Regions from separate parts of the Microbacterium schleiferi genome, predicted to be linked through region 2. Evidence: predicted binding sites of a transcription regulator. Region 2 holds the regulator's gene; the other holds the start of a gene.
What was found. The regulator HspR, encoded in region 2, represses chaperone genes until heat shock. The targets are predictions, from matches to a motif close to AAGTTGAGTCNNNNNGACTCAACTT.
Positions count from the first base shown of each region.

Region 1 (10,004 bases), 250 kb from region 2:
ATGCCTGGAAACTCGCCCTGCCAGATGTTGATGCGCCAGGCGCCGTCGGCATCCGGTTCGTCGTCTCCCCACGGATATTTCTTGCTGTCGAGTCCGCCGCGGGCCGCGTACTCCCACTCGGCCTCGGTCGGCAGTCGCCGCCCCGCCCACGCGCAGTAGGCCATCGCGTCGTTCCAGGAGACGTGGACCACGGGGTGATCACCCAGCGCGTCGATCGTCGAGTTCCTGCCTCCCGGATGCCGCCAGTCGGCGCCGCGGACCCCGAACCACCACGGTGTTGCGTCGGGCTGTCCCATGATGTCGCTTTCGGGCGCCTCGAGCGCCAGATGGAAGACAGCCGAGAATCCGAAGGTCTCGGCTTCGGTGAGGTAGCCGGTCTCGTCGACGAAGCGGGCGAAGTCATCGTTGGTGACGCTCGTCGTATCGATCTCGAACGCGCTGATCGACACCTCGTGTTGCGGGGTCTCGCCGTCGCCCCGATTGGCGTCGCTCGACGAGTCGCCCATCGTGAAGGTGCCGGCGGGAATGGCCGCCTGGGCGATCCGGTGACGGCCCGCAGCAGGGGCGGCGTGCGGCGTAGGCAGCTGCGTCTGGCCCAGCGAGAGAAACTGTGACCTCCCGGGTGCTCCGCAGGTGCAGTGCGAGCCGCATCCCGCCGAAGGTTCAGACGCTGCCTGCGTGTCATCCACGGGTCCAGGCTACTGCCGGCCTCGCCAGATCCCCGGTGCAATCCGGTACCTCAGAGCCTGCGTCCCGCTCGCTAGGGTTGAGGCATCCTCAGTGCGGAGAGCGAGAGCCGGATGCATGACCCGATGCCTCTGGACGGCGTGATCGTCGCCGACTTCAGTCGTGTGCTCGCCGGCCCCCTGGCGGCGTCGACACTTGCCGATCTCGGCGCCGATGTCATCAAGGTCGAGCGAGCGGGTTTGGGCGACGACACTCGCCGGTGGGGACCGCCCTGGACCGAGAACTCGACCTCGTATTTCGAGTCGGCCAATCGCGGGAAGCGATCGGTCGCTTTCGATCTCGACGACCCTGCCGACCTTCGTCGGGCGCAACAGCTCGCGGCGCGCGCGGACGTCCTGATCGAGAACTTCCTCCCCGGCACCCTCACCCGCTTCGGGCTGGACTATGAGAGTCTGCAGCCCGCGAACCCCGGGCTGATCTACGCCTCCGTCACCGGCTTCGGCGGGGGCCCAGGAGCGCGCCTGCCGGGCTACGACTTTCTCATCCAGGCTCAAGGCGGCCTCATGGACATCACTGGTCCGGTGGGTGAGCCCGCCAAGGTCGGCGTCGCGATCGTCGATGTCCTCGCCGCCAAAGACCTCGCAACCGCCGTGCTCGCCGCTCTCTACGAGCGCGGCCGCAGTGGCAGGGGTCAGCGGGTCGAGATCGCGCTTCTCACGAGCCTGCAGGCGGCACTGGTCAATCAGGCGTCTGCTCTGCACGCGACCGGCAGTACTCCGCGGTCGCTGGGCAATCGGCATCCGTCGATCGCGCCGTACGAGACGGTGAAGACCGGGGAGGGTGCGCTCGCGCTCGCCGTGGGAAACGACGCGCAGTTCGCGCGGCTGTGCGCGGTGCTCGGGGCGCCAGGGCTCAGTGCGGATCCCCGGTTCGCAACGAACGGACAGCGGGTCGCGCACCGCGATGCGCTCATCGACGAGCTGGAGCGGCGTCTTCAGGCGGACTCTGCATCCGCGTGGGCCGATCGCCTCATGGATGCCGGAGTGCCGGCCGGGACGATCGGCACCGTGGCTGACGGCTTTGCGCTCGCCGAGCGTCTCGGGCTTTCGCCGGTGGTGGAGGTCGACGGTGGCACGGCGCAGACGAGATCGCCTCTGCGGTTGTCGCGGACCCCGATCACCGAGTACCGGCGTCCACCACACCTCGATGAGCACGGCGAGGAGATCCGCCGCTGGCTCGACGCCGACATCGCCGCCGGCGACCCTGAAGGAGAGACCCATGGCATCCCTTGACGCCCTCATTGATATCGCCGATGTCGATGCGCTGCTGACCGATGACGAGCGCGCGACCCGCGACGCCGTGCGCGACCTCGTGGAACGGCGGGTGACGCCCTACGTCGCCGACTGGTTCGAGCGCGGTGAGATCGATGATCTCCGCGGCCTCGCGAAGGATCTCGGACAGCTCGGCGTGTTGGGTATGCACCTGGAGGGATACGGGTGTGCCGGCATGTCGGCGACCGAGTACGGTCTCGCGTGTCTCGAACTCGAAGCCGCCGACTCCGGCATCCGCTCGCTCGTCTCGGTGCAGGGGTCGCTGGCGATGTTCGCGATCTGGCGGTGGGGGAGCGAGGAGCAGAAGACTCGCTGGCTCCCGGGGATGGCGGCGGGAGAGCTCATCGGATGCTTCGGGCTGACCGAACCGGATGCCGGATCAGACCCCGCGAGCATGCGCACCCGCGCGCGCCGCGACGGCACCGACTGGATCCTCGAGGGTCGCAAGATGTGGATCACGAACGGATCGGTCGCGGACGTGGCGATCGTGTGGGCCCAGACTGATGACGGCATCCGAGGCTTCGTCGTACCGACGGATACCCCCGGATTCTCGGCGCCACAGATCCATCACAAGCTGTCCCTGCGCGCGTCCGTCACCTCTGAGCTCGTCCTCGATGGTGTGCGCCTACCGGCGGACGCTGTCCTCCCCGAGGTCGTCGGTCTCAAGGGTCCGCTCAGCTGCCTGAACGAGGCGCGCTACGGGATCGTGTGGGGAGCGCTCGGCGCGGCGCGGTCGGCGCTGACGGCGGCGCTTGCCTACGCCCGCGAGCGCACACAGTTCGGGCGTCCGATCGGCGGCTTCCAGCTCACGCAGCAGAAGCTCGTCGACAGCATGCTGGAGTATGAAAAGGGACTTCTGCTCGCGGTGCACCTGGGGCGACGGAAGGATGCCGGCATCCTCACGCCCGATCAGGTGAGCCTCGGAAAGCTCAACAACGTGCGCGAGGCTCTGGAGATCTGCCGCACCGCGCGCACCGTGCTCGGCGCCAACGGCATCTCGCTGGAGTACCCCGTCATCCGGCACGCCGCGAACCTGGAGTCGGTGCTCACCTACGAGGGAACCGTCGAGATGCACACGCTCGTCCTCGGGCAGGCTCTGACCGGAATCTCGGCGTTCCGCTGAGGGCACCGGAACTCGATCGCTGTTCGCTGACAGCGAGGCTTTCGCGCGCCCACTGAGCTGGCACTCGATGGGGGAGAGTGCTAATCTGAACCTAGTTGAGTCAGAGTGACTCAACTTTCAGAACTCGGTCGGATGCGGCATCCGACCCCGCTCGCAAAGGAGACGAGATGGCAACCTATGACCCGCTCCGCGACATGGAGCGATTCGCGAACGCACTCTTCGACGGCAACCGGCGTGGACCGCGCCAGATGCCGATGGACCTCTACCGGGACGGCAACCACTACGTGGTCTCCGCTGACCTGCCTGGCATCGACCCGGGCTCGGTCGACGTGGATGTCGACGGCCAGTTGCTGACCATCCGCGCCGAGCGCACCCTGCGGTCGCAGGACGGCGTCAAGTGGATCACCCGTGAGCGCGAGGCCGGCAGCTTCCTGCGCCAGTTGAGCCTCGGACAGGGCATCGACACCGACGGCATTGCTGCGAGCTACGCGAACGGCGTGCTGACGGTGACGATTCCGGTGAGCCCAAAGGCTCAGCCCCGCAAGATCGAGATCGCGACCGACTCAGCCTCGACGATCCGCGTCGACGAGGCATCCACCGAGGTCCAGGAGGCCGGCGCCAGCGCCTGACCTTCCTTCGTGCAACGGCCCCGACTCTTTCCGAGTCGGGGGCCGTTCTGTTCGCCACCGACCGGCTCCCGCACCCGTCACCGCCCCGCTGCTGGGCCGATCGCAGGATCAACGCCACTCTGGGCCCCGGCAGCTGCGTCCCGGGCTGGTTCAGCCTGCAATCGGTACGGCATGCGCGGGCGCGTCCTGGATCTAGGCTGAGGGTGCTGTGCCGGCGGCTGCCGGCTCGCAGTGCTCCCCATCACGCCGAGGTGCCGTGTCGATGCAGACCAGATTCCCCCAACAAGGCGACGGTGACGAGCTCACCGCTCCCGTGTCCTTGACGCTCCCGGGCGGCCGGCTCAATCCCGCCGCGATCGGATGGGCGCGCCAGCCGCTCGTGGATACGGCAGGCATCGGAGGTCGCGGGTCGTGGGGGCGCAACAAGCGCTGGGAATACTGGAACGTGATGACCCCTCGCTACATCGTGGGCATCACGGTGTCGTCGTTGGACTATGCAGCCGTGCACGAGGTCTGGGTGTTCGACCGCCGCACCGAGGAACCCGTTCACGAATCAGTGACGCTCCTGCCCGCCCGGGGTGTTGTCCTCCCGCCCTCGCTCGGCGGCGGTCCGGTGTCAGCGCGCGCCAAGAACCTCGAGATCGACATCGTCGACGAGGGCGACGGTGAACGGATGCGCGTGACGATCCCGCGCGTCACGATCGACGTCGTCGCAGACATGCCCGCTCGCCATGAACGGTTGGCCGTCGTGGTGCCCTGGAGCGAGCGACGCTTTCAATACACGGTCAAGGATGTCGCGCGACCCGCTCGGGGCACGATCGTCGTCGACGGCGAAGCGTATGAGCTTCCCGACGGTGCGTCATGGGCTGTTCTCGACCACGGCCGCGGCAGGTGGCCCTACGACATCACGTGGAACTGGGGCGCGGGGTCCGGAACGAGTGGCGGCGCGGTGATCGGCATCCAGGTCGGCGGCCGCTGGACCGACGGAACCGGAGCGACCGAGAACGCCTTCTTCGTCGATGGACGGATGCACAAGATCCATGACGATCTGGTCTGGGAGTACGACCAGTCGAACTTCCTGCTCCCCTGGTCAGTGCACGGCGGCGGCCTGGAGGCGCAGTTTGCGCCCTTCTACGATCGCGTGTCCCGCACGGACCTCGGGGTCATCTCGGCGCACACAGACCAGTGCTTCGGCGTCTGGTGGGGTACTTTCGTGACCTTGACAGACGAGCGGATTGCGTTCGAGGGCATCGAAGGGTGGGCTGAACACGTCCACAACCGTTGGTAGAACGCTCCCAGAATGCGACTGCCCGGGCCGATTGCAGGATGAGGTAGCCCCGGGACCCACGAGAGAGCCGACAAGCCCGGATTCATCCTGCGATCGGCACGTCTAGCCCGGCAGACGAAACGGAATCGGATTGCGGCGCAGTCCGGATGCGCGCGTCAGCAGTCTGACGCGCGTGGCCCGCGAAGCTTCGCGGTGAGGGTGCGAAGCTGTTCGAGCTCGCTGTCGCTGAGCGTCGACATCCGCTCCGCGATCGAGCGGCCGTGGGTTGCCGCGACCTTGCGGAAGAGGCTCGCGCCCTGGTCCGTCGCGGAAACGATCGCGCCCCGACCGTCGTCGGGGTCTGAGCACTTCGTCAACAGTCCCGAGGCGACCATGCGATCGACGAGGCGAGAAACGCTCGGCTGGCTGATCAGCATGTTGGCGGTGACATCGCGCAGGCGAGCAGACATTCCCGGCGCGCGGGTGACGGTGAGTAGAACGTCGTACTCGGCTTGCGTGAGCTCGCCGACGACGAAGTCGCCGCTGATCTCGTTGAGGACCTCGTGCTGCGCGCGGAACAGGCTCTCCCAGGCATCGATCGCCAGTCGCCGGTCCGTCATGCACACCAGAGTACGACCACACCGGCGCCCCTAGGCTGATCTCATGGCAGCCCGGATTCTGGTGCGGCGGACCGTGGGCACTGTCGCGGCCGTCACTGTAGCCCTTCTCGCGCTCGCCGCCTGCTCGGTGAGCTTCTCGTTCGGCGACACGGCGGCCGCGGTATCGACCGACGTCAACGACTTCGTCTTCGAGAGCATGGATGCCGACTACACGCTCGGCCGCGCAGATGACGGAACCAGCACGATGACCGTCGTCGAGACATTCGTCGCGGTCTTCCCGGAGTACGACCAGAACCGGGGGATGCGACGCATCCTGCCCGACACGTACCTGGGCGCACCGCTGCATCCGCAGCTCGTGTCGATCACCGACGCGGCCGGAAACCCGCGGCCCGCGGAGGTCGAGAGCGAGGACGGCGTCTACGCCATGACCTCACGCGCGGACGATTACGTCCACGGCGCACAGACGTACGTCTTCACCTACACCCTCGAGAACGTCACGCGCTTCTTCGACGACACCGGGGTGGACGAACTGTACTGGGACGTCAACGGCGTCGACTGGACCCAACCCTTCGGATCGGTCTCGGTGACCCTGCACGTGCCGGCAGAGCTCGCCCCCGCGCTCACGGGGGCGGAGGCCTGCTACGTCGGCGAGGGCGGCGCCGCCGACCAGTGCCCGATCGCCTCGACGACGGATGCCGACGGTGGTGTGACGGTGCGGGCATCTGCCACCGATCTGCAGCCGTATGAAACGGTCACGATTGCCGTCGCGTTCCGCGCCGGCACCTTCACGACCTTCGACAGCTCGTACTTTGCCTCCCCCTTCGGCTGGCTCCAGCTGCTCGCGTTTCTCGGTGTGATCGGTTCCCTCGTCTGGGCGATCGTCTTCCGGGTCAGGATGCTGCGCGACGAGCCGGGCCGGCCCACGATCATCGCCGAATACACCCCGCCGCCGCACATCGACGCGCTCGAGAGCGCCGTGCTGCTGGGGAAGACGACCAAGGCGATCCCGGCCGAGGTGCTCGAGCAGGCCGTCGTCGGCAGCATCCGGATCGAGGAAGCCGGCCGCAAGCTCTTCGGTGGCCTGAAGCTCAAGGCTGTGCTTCTTGATCCTTCGCGCGCGGACGGGGACGGCCTGTTGCTGCTGCAGGGCCTGTTCCCGCAGATGGCGCGCGGGAGGAATACGAGTTCGGGTCGAACGATACGCGGCTGTCGACAGCTGCCCGCCGCATCATCAAGGCAGCTGAGCGGGAACTTGACAGCCGAGGACTTCGGCGCGCGGTCCCCGGCGGCGCGCGGTTCTGGCCAACGTTCGCGTCGATGATCTTCGGCATCCTGACGATCGCGTTCGGGGTCCTGGCGCTGGTCGCGTTCGTCGACGCGGCCATTGCGGTCCTCCTGATGATCCCTGCGTTCGTCATGATCTTCGTGGTCGCGGGTCTGGTTTCTCGCAAGCCGCTGACCGCAGCGGGTGCGGAGACCCGCGATCACCTCAAGGGCCTGCAGGAGTTCATCGAGTGGGCCGAGGCCGACCGGATCCGGATGCTGCAGTCACCGCAGGGCGCCGAGCGGATCGCTGTGGACGACAGCGGCACACGCGTGGATCCTGCCAACCCGCGCCAGATGCTGCGCATCTACGAGACGCTGCTGCCGTACGCCGTTGTCTTCGGCCAGGAGGAGGAATGGGCTGAACACCTCGCCGTGCTCTACGACCAGACCGGCGTCCCCGGGTGGTACGTCGGGACGGCGGGGTTCAACGCAGCCGCGTTCTCCTCGGGGATCTCCACGCTCTCAACGACCACGACCGCGTCCACGTCGGGTGGTTCCAGCGGGGGCGGCAGCGCCGGCGGTGGCGGCGGCGGAGGAGGCGGTGGCGGGGTCTAACCCGCCGCATCCGTATTCGGTTGTGCACAATTTAATTGTGTGCAATGCTTCTGAAGTGATGACCGGCGAGAAGAGCTCAGAACGCGCGCTCGACAGGATGCTGTGCTTCTCGCTCTACGCAGCGAGCCGGGCGACGACGCAGGCCTATCGACGTGTTCTCAAGCCGTGGGGGCTGACCTACCCGCAGTACCTGGTGCTGATCGAGCTGTGGGAGAGCCAGCCGCGGACCGTCAGTGAACTCGGCGACGACCTCATGCTCGACTCGGGCACCCTGTCACCGCTGCTCGGACGCCTCGAGTCCCTCGGCTACCTTTCTCGCTCCCGGTCGGTGGCGGATGCCCGTGTCGTGACGATCCACCTCACCGACAGCGGCCGCGATCTCCAGGCCGAGCTCGCCCACATTCCGGGTGAGATCGCGCGATGCATGGCGATCCCGCCTGCCGGAGCTGCGGCGCTGATCGCTGAGCTTCGCGACTACACCGCAGGCCTTCAGGCCAGCACCCCGGCACACGACTGACGCGTCGCGCGGCCCGTGCGCGCCGATCACCCGCAACAGACCCCAACAGAAGGAGACCCCTCATGGATATCGTCTACACCGCCGAGGCCCTCGCAACCGGAGACGGTCGCAACGGTCATGTCGCGACGATCGACGGCCTGCTGGATGCTGACGTGCGGGTGCCGAAAGAGATGGGCGGATCTGGGGACGCACTGAACCCGGAGCTGTTGTTCGCTGCCGGCTACGCGGCCTGCTTCCACAGCGCCCTGCTGAGCGTCGCGCGCCGCGAAAAGGTCCAGCTGCACGACACGAGTGTGGGTGCGCGGGTCGGTATCGGCTCAAACGGGCAGGGCGGATTCGGCCTTGCTGTCGAGCTCGAGGTCGTCATCCCCGATGTGCCGGCCGAGCAGGCGCAGGCGCTCGCAGACGCCGCCCACCAGGTGTGCCCGTATTCGAACGCCACCCGAGGCAACATCGAGGTCACGGTGCGCGTCGTCGAGGACTGAATTTCTCGGAACACCAGACGGGCCGGTCGGAGAGGCTTCCGACCGGCCCGTCACCGTTGGTGCGGCTCACTGAGCGTCATCGCCCGCTGATAGAGTCCGTGCCACAACAGTTCATCAGCGGGCGGGCGACGCCATCCGGGTCGGGGGATGCGTCGGAAAGTGACTCCGTCAGTGACTGATCCGTCGTCGGGGCGTTCCGCCCTCGCCGCCTACCGTGCTCTGCCCTCTCTCGCGGGCTGGGGTTACCTCATTGCGACATCGTTGGGGCGCCTCCCGGTCTCGATGGTGCCGCTCGCCATCCTGACCCTCGCTACCTCGGCCACGGGCTCCATCGCCGTCGGCGGAATCGCGGCCGCCGCGACGGCGCTCGGCGAGGCGATCGGGGCGCCCGTCGGCGGTGCGCTCTCTGATCGATGGGGTCAGCGCCGCGTGCTCATGATCGGCGTCGTGACAAATGTCGCATTCGCCGTGGCGTTCGTTCTTGCTATCGGGCACGTGCCCGACGGGGTCGCTGTCGTGCTCGCCGGTGTCACGGGCCTCTCCCTGCCGCAGGTCGGGCCTCTCTCGCGAGTCCGGTGGCTGGCGATGTCGCGCGAAGACGTCTCGGCGGCCTTTGCTTTTGAGGGTGTCGTCGACGAGGTCGTCTACATCATCGGTCCGGCGCTGGTCGGCATCGTTGCTGTCGTGTTCTCCCCGCAGATCTCGCTCCTGGCGGCCGCCGCGCTGATCGCCGTGTTCGTGACGCAGTTCGCCCTCCACCGCAGCGCAGCACTGGTATCGCGCCGGGATGAGAAGTCGGATGCCGACGTCGTCGGAGCCGCCGATAGCGGACGTGGTCGCTCGGCAATGGCGGCTCTCGTTCTGGCGGGCATGCTCGCGATGGGAGTGTTCTTCGGCGCGAGCCAGGCGGGGCTCACGGCGTTCGCGCGCGCGGAGGGTGTGCCGGATGCGGGTGCGCTGTTCTATGCGGTCATGGCTGTCGGGTCAGCGGTCACGACCATGGCGATGGTCGCGCTCCCGCCCTCCATCGGACCGTGGATGCGATGGATCGGTGCAGCCGTCGGCATGGCGCTCGGCGCCGTCGGGATGGCTCTTGCCCCGACCGTCCTCATCCTTCTGGTCTTCGCGGTCTTCGCGGGCGCCTTTCAGGGGCCCGCACTGCTCACGCTCTATGGCGTCGCAGGATCCATCGCCGAACGCGGCCGGGCGGGTGTTCTCATGACGCTCACCGGCAGCGGTGTTGTCGTGGGCGTCGGCATCGGCACCGCGGTCGGCGGCGCTGGTGCGTCGGTCGGGGGCGCCGCAGCCGCGTTCAGCCTCGTCGTTGCGGCATCCGTTTTGCTTGCCCTGCTCGGCGCTACCGCGCGGCTCGTCCGTCGCGATCGACGGTGACATCGAGGCGTCGTTCAGGCACAAGTAAGGGCCGGTCGGAGAGGCTTCCGACCGGCCCTTGTCCCTTGCACC
Region 1 is NZ_CP064760.1:2,846,143-2,856,146, reverse strand. It holds partial or broken gene IT882_RS13915 (formylglycine-generating enzyme family protein) at 1-506, opposite strand, end outside; gene IT882_RS13910 (CaiB/BaiF CoA transferase family protein) at 801-1,979, shown strand; gene IT882_RS13905 (acyl-CoA dehydrogenase family protein) at 1,966-3,141, shown strand; gene IT882_RS13900 (Hsp20/alpha crystallin family protein) at 3,309-3,770, shown strand; gene IT882_RS13895 (DUF2804 domain-containing protein) at 4,033-5,058, shown strand; gene IT882_RS13890 (MarR family winged helix-turn-helix transcriptional regulator) at 5,214-5,657, opposite strand; gene IT882_RS17185 (DUF2207 domain-containing protein) at 5,701-6,978, shown strand; gene IT882_RS17180 (hypothetical protein) at 6,975-7,538, shown strand; gene IT882_RS16735 (MarR family transcriptional regulator) at 7,597-8,055, shown strand; gene IT882_RS13875 (organic hydroperoxide resistance protein) at 8,118-8,540, shown strand; gene IT882_RS13870 (MFS transporter) at 8,712-9,932, shown strand.
Region 1: a site for HspR is predicted at 3,234-3,258, ahead of IT882_RS13900 (Hsp20/alpha crystallin family protein). Genes of this name have one in related genera too.

Region 2 (10,004 bases):
GGGGATCTCGAGGAGGGCACGCCCTTCTCGGCGATCGCGGACAAGATCCGTACCGTCGCCGAGCGGCTCGGTGTCACCTCCTACGGCGAAGCCGGCGAGGTGTTCGACCCGCAGCAGCACGAGGCGATCTTCCAGCAGCCCACCCCCGGGGCTACCGAAACCACGATCCTCGAGGTCGTGGAGGTCGGCTATCGTCTCGGGACGATTGAGCTTCGCCCCGCGAAGGTCGTCGTCGCCGTGCCGGCTGAGTAGCACGGAGGACAATCGATGGCCAGTCAAGACTGGTTCGACAAGGACTTCTACACGGTCCTCGGGGTCTCGAAGGATGTCTCCGCAGCGGACCTGAAGAAGACATACCGCAAACTCGCCCGCCAGTATCACCCCGACTCCAACGCCGGCGACGCCTCGGCCGAAGCCCGGTTCAAGGAGATCAGCGAGGCGTATGCGGTGCTCTCGGATCCTGAGCAGCGCGAGGAGTACGACCAGATCCGCGCTATGGGTTCCGGCGCCCGCTTCACAGCGGGCGGCCAGGGCGCGGGCGGGTTCGAGGACGTCTTCAGCAGGTTCGGACAGAGCCGGGGCGGATACAGCTACGAGAGCGCCGACTTCGACGACATCTTCTCGATGTTCGGTCAAGGGGGCGGAACCTCGTTCGGCTCGGGCAGGTTCGGGCAGCCCTCCGGAGGTTTCCGCGGCTACGGAGGACCGACGCGTGGGGCCGACGTGACCGCCCGCACGACGATCGATTTCGTCACCGCCACCAAGGGCGAGACGATCACGCTGCAATCCGAGGATGGCCACCCGTTCAAGGTGAAGATCCCCGCGGGTGTCGCCGACGGCCAGAAGATCCGGCTGCGTGGTCGCGGCCGTCCCTCCCCGGACGGTGGTGAGAACGGCGATATCGTCGTCCAGGTCTCCGTGCGTCCGCACCCGGTGTTCACGCGCGACGGCCTGAATCTGCGCGTCGTCGTCCCCGTGACCTACACCGAAGCGGTGTTCGGCGCGACGATCGAGGTTCCCACCCTCGGGGGCGACCCGGTCAAGCTGCGGGTCGCCCCCGGCACCCCTCGGGACGGGTCCTGCGCGTCAAGGGCCGCGGTGTGCAGACGCAGAAGGGAACGGGTGATCTCCTCGCCGAAGTGCAGATCGCCGTCCCCACCCATGTCGATGGTGCAGCCCGTGAGGCGCTCGAGAAGTACCGCGAGGTTGAACCGAAAGAGAACCCGCGCGCCGAACTGCTCGCCCGCGCGGCCACCTGACCCGGATCAAGGACACCCGGATGCCTGAACACGAGATCGACGACGAGGCCCCGATCCTGGCGATCGCGGCAGCCGCCGAGCTCGCCGGCATGCATCCGCAGACCCTGCGCCAATACGACCGGCTGGGCCTGGTCGTGCCGGCGCGCACACAGGGCGGGTCGCGCCGGTACTCGTTGCGCCACGTCGACCAGCTTCGCGAGATCGCGCGGCTGTCTGGGGAGGGAATGAGCCTTCCTGGCATCGCCCGCATCCTGGAGCTCGAGAACCGCGTTCGCGAGCTGCACACACGGGTTCGCGACCTCGAAGCGCGGGTCGAAGCCGAGCTGGCGAACCGACCCGGAGCGCGCGTTTTCGCGGCGGGACCGGGCGGGTCGGTCATCACCCTTCGGCACGGACGCCGGGTCCGCCGCGCTACGGAGATCGTGCTGTGGCGCCCCCGTCATGCCCTGCCACCGGCATCCGACACCACCGAGGACGACGACTGATCCGCTGACGGCGCTGCGCTACTCTCATGCCGTGACCGAGACCACACCGGCTCCCGCCGACACCCGCCGCGCTCACCGACTCGTCGCTGCCGAGAGTTCGGGACCCGCCGAGGAGCGAACGCTCGAGTCCCTGGGCCTGGGCGTCGGGACGGTCGCCTTCGTTGTCATCGTGCTCGTTGCGCTCGCCGTCTTCCGCTTCGAGGGCGCTCCGATCTCGGGCCCGGGCTCGCTTGGCGAGTTCTCGGCCATTGCCTCTGCTGTTGCCGGAATCCTCGCCTTCGCCGTCGGGCGCTACGTCATGCACCGCCGTGAGGGAGGACCGACTCCGAGGGTCCTGGACTATCTCGACGTCGCCGCGCTCGCCTTTGCCCACGGGATCATCGCGCTGCTTTCGTGGACCCTGCTCGCTGTCATCCTCGAGGACGCCTTCATCGGTGCCGAAGTCTTCGCCCTGCCGTTGCTGGCGCTCTCGGGCACAGCGGCGGCGATGACCGCCTACATCGTCTTCTACTCGGCGACGCACATGGACCTGCCGTTGCTCGCGGTCGTCCTGGCCGTGTTCCTCGCGGAGGGGGTGCTGGCAGCGATGCTCACCGCGAGCGACCCCTACTGGTGGAAAGACAACCTGTCCGCGCTCGGGATGACGAACGATGTGTCGGCGATGACGTTCAACCTGACCCTCATCGTCGCGGGATTCATCGTCACGACCCTCGCGCGCTACACCACCCGAGGAATCCCCACCTCACACGCCCACGGCATCCGGTGGGTTCGCCTGTGCCTCATCCTCGTCGGCGTCTTTCTCGCGTGCGTCGGGCTGTTCCCCGTCAACGACTTCTTCTGGGTGCACACCGGCTTCGCCTCCGGGATGGCTGTCGTGTTCGGGGTTCTCGTCATCCGGTTGCCTGCCTGGATCCCCGGGATCGCGCGGCCCTTCGTCGCGCTTGGCTGGCTGTTCATCGCGGTCATCGTCGTACTCGCGGTGTTCTTCGCGGTCCAGTACTACACCCTCACTGCCGTCGAACTCGTGGCAGGCATCCTGGTCTTCTCGTGGATCATCCTGTTCATCCGCAACGCGGCCGCGCTGGAGACCGACGTCAGGACGTCGTGACCGCAGCCGGCTGGTGATCCTCAATGATCATCTCCGGTGCCCGCGCGACCACGAGCCAGGTCGGCAAGATCGCGACGCACATGATCGGGAGGATGCCGATATCGCCGACCATCGCGACGGCGACGAACAGCGCGATCCAGCCATCGCGCGCGATCGCGAGGGTGAAGCCGAGGACGCCGCCGGCCAGCGCCAGTCCGAAGGGGATCGAGGGGACGAGGGCGTGTGCGACCATCCCGAAGGCGACGCCGAGGAAGATGGCGGGAAAGACCCGGCCGCCGCGGAAGCCGAAGGATGCCGCAACGACGAGCGCCGCAAGTTTGATTCCGACGATGGCCAGGAGGGTCGCCCACCCGATCGAGCCGTTGAGGGCGACCAGTTGAGCGCTTTGCTCAAGCCCCTTGAAGAGCGTGAGCGGACCCCCGAGCGCCCCGAGGCCACCGAGAATCAGACCACCAGCGAGGCTCAGGAGGAGCGGATTCGGCATCCGCCGACGCAGGAACGGATGCAGGGCCTTGAACGCGATGATCCCGACCAGGGCGACAGCGGCGCCGACAGCGGCGATCACGGAGGCCGAGACAAGATCGATCGCCCGGGGGTCGGTGTAGGGAGCGATGCTGCCGATCGCGCCCAGTCCGCCGCCCAGAACGAGTGCCGTGACCGTTCCAGTGGCAGCGGAGACGAGGGGTAGGAACAGCTTGTCCCACAGCGCACCGCCGCCAGAGGCGAGGGCGCCGGTGAACACGAGCGCCGCAGCGACGGGCGTGCCGAACAGGGCGCCGATCGTGCCGGCGGCGGTGAGGATGACGACGAGTTGCACCGGAATCGCGGGCCACAGGCGGGTGACGATCCACACCGCCAGGGCCGTGTTGATCGCAATGATCGGGCTCTCGGGTCCGAGGCTCACGCCACCGATGAGGGTCAGGAGGACGGCGACCACGATGCTCGGGACGACGCGCGCCGGCTGCGGCGGTGCGATGAGCTCGACTGTCGCAGAGTCCTGCCCGCCGTGACCGGGCATCTTCCACACGACCACGCCGACCAGGAAACCGGTGAGCGCGAGGACGCCGAAGATCCACCACGGTGAATCGCCGCTCGCGCCGACCGACGCCGGCAGCGCATCCCACACCCAGTACGCGCCCACGTGCGCGACCTCGTCGAGCGCCCACAGCATGACACCTGACAGGATGCCGATGAGAGCGGCGGGAATCGACAGTGCAATGAGCGTGCGAGAACTGCTCGCGAAGGCCCACGGGTTCGGAGGGGAATCCATGACGCTCACCCTAGGGGGAGGTCTCGCCCGCGGGCGACGACGCGTCCGGGGTGGTCGCGCTCGGCCCCTCCGACGGGCCCGCGGCCGAGAGGGAGTCAGCGGCCTCGCGATTGGTCGCGAACACGAGCTCACCCGCGATGATCCCGAGCCGGCCCAGACGCGGCAGGAGGTGCTCTCTCGGTCGGCTGAAGGCGAGGCGGATGCCGCGCTCGGTCAACCAGCCCCGTAGACCCGTCAGCGCCTCGGCAGCCGTCACATCGGCATCCGTGACCGACTCGAGGTCGATCACCACGTGGTGCACGGGAGCATCGGCGGCCTCGACGCTTGCCTTGACCGCGCCGACGAAGCTTGCCGCGTTCGCGAAGAACAGCGGCGCCGAGAGCCGAAGGATCAGCACGCCGGGAGCTGTCAGTGTGCCCGGCCCGGCAGTCTCCAGGATCGCCCCGCCGTCCTCACCCGCGGCGAGGACGTCCACCGGGGCCGCGGCTGCGCGCCGCGTCACAGTGATGAGGGCAAGCACGAACGCCACGGCGATCCCGGCGATCGTGCCGACCAGGAGCGTGACGGCGAAGCAGACGGCGGCGACGACGAACTCGCCGCGCTCGACGCGCCAGAGCCTGGTCAGCTCACGAATCCCCAGCAGCGGCAGGATGGCGACGGCGACGACCGCGCCGATAGCAGGAGAGGGGATCAGCGCGAGGGCAGAAGTGCCGAACAGCAGCAACAGGAGAGTGCCGGCCGCCGTGACGATCGACGGTAGCTGCGATCGGGCTCCGGCTTGCTCCATCGCGGCGCTGCGCGAGGTCGACGAACCGATGGCGAAGCTCCCGCTCGCGCCCGCCGCGATGTTCGTGAGACCGAAGGCGAGGAGATCGCGATTGGGCTCTGTGCGATACCGGTGCCGCTCACCGTACGAGCGCGACAGCAGCAGGCCTTCGGCGACGGTGACCAGTGTGAGGGCGAGCGCCGACGGGACCAGAGCGATCCAGGTTCCCCAGTCCAGGATCGGCCACGTCACGCTGGGCATGCCGCCGGTCACCTCCCCGAGCACATCGACCCCGGCCTGGTCGGCGCCGGTGATCGCGACGACGGCTGTCGACACCACGATCACGACGAGCGCCCAGGGGGCGACGCGGACCCAGCGCCTGCCCACCAGCAGGATCATCAGGGAGCCCACCGAGATGCACAGGGCCCAGACGTTTGTCTGGGGAAGCCCCGTGGCCAGCTGCCCGAGCTTTTCGAGGAACTCTGACCCGGATTCGATCGGAACCCCCAGCATCTTCGCGATCTGTGAGACCAGGATGTCGAGGGCAAGCCCCGCGACGAAGCCGACGAGGATCGGCGCCGAGAGGAAGTTCGCGAGGAACCCGAGCCGGAAGACCGCCATCACGACGAAGGCGATACCCGAGATGATTGCCTGCGCCATCGCCATGACCAGGTACTGATCGGAGCCGGCGACCGCCAGCCCTCCGACCGACGACGCCACCAGAGCCGCAGCCGCGGCATCCGGGGACGCGACGACGTGACGCGATGAGGTGACTGCGACGAAGATGATCGTCGGCACTATCAGCGCGTAGAGTCCGGCGGTCGGCGGCAGCCCCGCGATCTGGGCGTACCCGATGTTCAGCGGCACGGCGATCGCGAGCAGGGTCACTCCCGCGAGGAGGTCTCGGCCGACGGAGCGGGCGGTGAGGCCGGCGAGGGGTCTGATGGTCACGTCGCGAGAGTTTATGAGCGGGCGCCCCTGCGCGATTCACCCGAGAAGGGTGATGTGTCCCCCGCCCGCCGGCCCGAAGGTTGTTCGGGCGCGATCGTCGCGCCGACCATGGAAGGACCCCACCCGATGAACTTTTGGGAATTCATCATCTGGATGCTGTGGGCGTACGTGTTCGTCGCCTATCTGTTCCTGCTCTTCTCGATCCTCGCCGACCTCGTACGCGACCAGAATCTGGGCGGCTGGGCCAAGGCTGTCTGGATCATCTTCCTCATCTTCGTGCCCATCCTCACTGCGCTGATCTATCTGATCGCCCGCGGGAAGGGGATGGCTCAGCGAGGCATCGCGCAGGCCGAGGCTGCGCGGCGGGAGACCGACGACTACATCCGGGCAACGGCCGGCACGAGCACGACCGACGAGATCGCCAAGGCCGCGCAGCTGCGCGAGGCCGGCACGATCACGGCGGAAGAGTTCGAGAAGATCAAGGCGAAGGCCCTCGCCTGAGCTCCGTCCGGCGGCGTCCCGCGGCATCCGCGCCCCGTTGGCGTGGTTCTGCTCCGGTGGCGCCGCCGGACTTGCGGCTCGTCCACCCCGGACCATGCCGTGAGCCTCACTACTCTCGGACCATGACCGAAGAACGCTGGCAAAGACTGACCTACTGGCCGCTGGTCGTCGCATCCCTCGCATTCATCGTCGCCTACTCGTGGCAGGTGATCGCCAATCTCCAGGGCCCCGAGTATGCCGGCATGCGCACCGTCATGGCAGCGACCTGGGTGGTCTTCGCCATCGACTACCTCGTTCGGTTGGGCCTGGCCCCCAAGAAGGGTCCCTGGTTTCGGGGACACCTCTTCGATCTTGCCGTGGTGGTCCTGCCGGTTCTCAAACCTCTGCGTCTGGTTCGCGCGATCACCGAGATCCAGAAGATGTCCAAGGGCGATCAGCTCCGCACACAGGCCGCGATCCTTGCGGGCGGCACCGTCGCCATCCTCATCTGGATCTGCTCGTTGGCGGTCTTGGACGTCGAGCGCCCCGCGCCCGGCGCGAACATCCTCAACTTCGGCGACGCCATCTGGTGGGCCTTCGTCACTGTCACAACTGTCGGCTACGGCGACCTGTATCCGATCACCGCGTGGGGGCGGATCGTCGCCGTGGTCCTGATGTCCGTGGGCATCGGCGTCGTCGGGGTGGTCACTGCCACCACGGCGTCGTGGTTCGTGGAGCGTGCGGCGACCCTCGCAGGAAACGATGATCAGGAGGCTGCCACGCGAGGGCAGGTGCGGAGCCTCGCCCGTCAGCTGGAGACCGTGGCCAAGGCGCTGCCGAAGGATGCCGAGAAGGTGCTGCCTCGGCACAAAGAGGCGGAACCCCCGCACCCCTCCGCGTGACGGCCGGTTCCGAGGATCGGCGCGGTAGCCTGGCGCCGTGAGTTCCACCCCGCCGTCCGCAGCCCCGTCGGCCCCGTCCCCGATGCTGCGAGTGCTGGTCGGCCTGGCGGCGGCGGTCGTCGTGCTCGTGGGCCTCTCCTGGGCTCGGGAGATCGTCGGTCCGCTCGCTCTCGCGGCGGTCATCGTGATCATCTGCCATCCGTTGCAGGGTCTGCTGCGCCGGCGCGGCTGGCCCATGTGGACGGCCACGACAGCCGTCATCCTGCTCGCGTACGTGATCCTCACCACGATGGCGCTGCTTCTGTGGTTCGCGGGAACCCAGTTCGCGCGCCTGGTCGTCGACTATCTCGCGCAGCTCCGAGCGACCGTCGACGGAATCGAGCAGTGGCTCGCTGACATGGGCTGGGACGGGCGGGCCGCCGACACCGTGGCATCCTTCCTCGAGCCCTCGCGCTTGCTGGGCGTGGCAACCTCGGTGTCGGGCATGGTGGTCGGGGTCGCGATCGGGCTCTTCTTCGTGCTCGCCTACGTCATCTTCATGGCCGCCGACGCTGCGCGCTACAACCGGCTGCGCACCGTCTTCGGCGCCTCCGTCGACGGCACGCTCGCGAGGGTGCGCACCTTCACGGTGGGAACCCGTCGCTATTACATCGTCAACGCCATCTTCGGCGCCATCGTTGCCGTCATCGACGGCATCGCCCTCGCGGCGATCGGGGTGCCGGCGCCGGTGGTGTGGGCGATCCTGGCATTCGTCACCAACTTCATCCCCAACATCGGGTTCGTCCTCGGCCTCATTCCTCCCGCCGTGCTGGCCCTGGTTGTGGGAGGCTGGCCGCTCTTTCTTGCCGTGATCGCGATCTACAGCGTCGTGAATGTCGTGCTGCAGGTGCTCGTCCAGCCCAAGTTCGTCGCGGATGCCGTGAGCTTGAGCCTCACGCTCAGCTTCTTCTCGGTCATCTTCTGGACCTTCGTGATCGGTCCCCTCGGCGCCATCCTCTCGATCCCGCTCACCCTGCTCGTGCGGGCGTTGATCCTCGAGGCGGATCCTGATGCGCGCGTGCTGCGGTGGCTCAGCGGTGACCGAGATGCTGCGCCGGTCAGGGAACCCGAAGAAGCCCCCAGCGGCGATGATGCCGCCCATACAGACGACGGGCCGCCGACCGAGTCCTCAGACTCCGCCGGCGACCCTTCGGACTGAGCTCAGGCGAGAAGCTTGGCCTTCGCTGCGGCGAACTCGTCGTCGGAGAGCACTCCTGCGTCCTTGAGTGCCGCGAGCTTCTGCAGTTCCGCGACGACATCGACGGCGGGAGCCGCGGGCGCCGGGGGAGCTGCAGCAGCCTGAGCGGCGACAGCCTGCTGGGCAGCCTGCTGCATCGCAGCCTGCTGCTGAGCCGCCTGGTACTGCTCCTGCTCGTACTGGGCCTGTGCCTTCTTCTGCTGGTTGCTCGACATCGCGCCCGACACCGCAGTGGCGGTGCCCGCAACGACGGCGGTGCGTGCGGCGAGGCCGATGAGGCCGGGACGGCCGACTCGTCTGATCATGGTGGGTCTCCTCTTTCTCAGGCCTGTTCGGCCAGGTCCATGACGGCGTTGACAATGGGGGCAGGGATGCGCTCGGCGCTCAGAACGACACCGCCCGAGGCGGCGAGTCGGTCGGCGAGGCGGCGAGCGTAGAGGAGCTCGAGAGCGACGATCGCCGCAGACGAACCCGGCTCGACGAGCTCGACGAGCTCGGCGATGTCCTCGTCGCCGGTGATGCCGATTTCGGCAAGCTCGATGTCGCCGAAGCCGTACTCCTCGGTCTGGTCCTCGATCTCGATGACCTCGACATCTCCCGACTCCGACTTCGACACGATCACGAAGTCGAGGAGACGGACGAGGCCGCCTTCCAGGAGTTCCGCGAGGGCGGCGATGGTGTCAGGGCTCGGGCGGTCGCCGTCGAAACCGACGAGGTACAGCTCGACCGGTCCGTAGCGGAACTCAGTCATGGTGGGTCCTTTCGGGTGGATGTGACAGAGGCGGAGGAACAAGTCAAAAAAAGGCGATGCCCTTGGATAGCACGACGACCCCAAGAATGAGCAGGACAAACCCCATGATGACGGCATTCTCGCGTTCGAGCCACGTACGCAGCGCGTGGAGGGGCTGGTGCGCCCGGTCACCGGCGATGAGGACGCCGACGATGGGGACGAGGATCGTCGAGGCTGCCACGAGGACGTACACCGTGATGACGACCACCGCGTCGCCGACACGCACGCCGGAGGTGCCCAGGGCGATCCCCGCTGCCGCACCGAGCAGGAGATTCTTCGGGTTTACGGCGGCCAGCAGTACCCCGAGGCCAAGGGCGTCCCAGAATCCCAGACGGTCGACCGCACGCATCCACGACGGAAGTCCGGCACTCGCGCCTCGCGCCCGCGCGTGCGAACGGAACTGGCGAGCCGCGAAAGCCACCAGCAGGACCCCGATCACGATGTGGATGATTCCCTGGACGGGACGGGTTCCCCCGACGACCGGGGTGGGGATGACGGCTGCCACCACGAGAAAGAGCACGACAAGGGTGAGGATGCCGAGTACCCAGCCCACCGCGAAACCGGCGCCCGCCGTGCGGGCCCGGGGGAGAGCAGCAGAAGGATCGCGGCGATGACGGGGACCGGGCTGATGGCGATACCCACGGCGAACGGAAGCACCGCGCCGATCGCGTCTCCCATGCTTCTCTCCCGGGGTGCCGTCGACGCATCCGTTCTGCGTCGTCGTGAGTGAGTGGTCCGGGATCACCATAAGGCCCC
Region 2 is NZ_CP064760.1:3,100,346-3,110,349, reverse strand. It holds gene IT882_RS15085 (nucleotide exchange factor GrpE) at 1-252, shown strand, start outside; partial or broken gene IT882_RS15080 (DnaJ C-terminal domain-containing protein) at 268-1,259, shown strand; gene IT882_RS15075 (heat shock protein transcriptional repressor HspR) at 1,280-1,744, shown strand; gene IT882_RS15070 (DUF998 domain-containing protein) at 1,776-2,852, shown strand; gene IT882_RS15065 (ion channel protein) at 2,839-4,122, opposite strand; gene IT882_RS15060 (SulP family inorganic anion transporter) at 4,133-5,839, opposite strand; gene IT882_RS15055 (SHOCT domain-containing protein) at 5,966-6,340, shown strand; gene IT882_RS15050 (potassium channel family protein) at 6,463-7,221, shown strand; gene IT882_RS15045 (AI-2E family transporter) at 7,259-8,419, shown strand; gene IT882_RS15040 (SHOCT domain-containing protein) at 8,422-8,763, opposite strand; gene IT882_RS15035 (DUF6325 family protein) at 8,781-9,209, opposite strand; gene IT882_RS15030 (GAP family protein) at 9,253-9,801, opposite strand.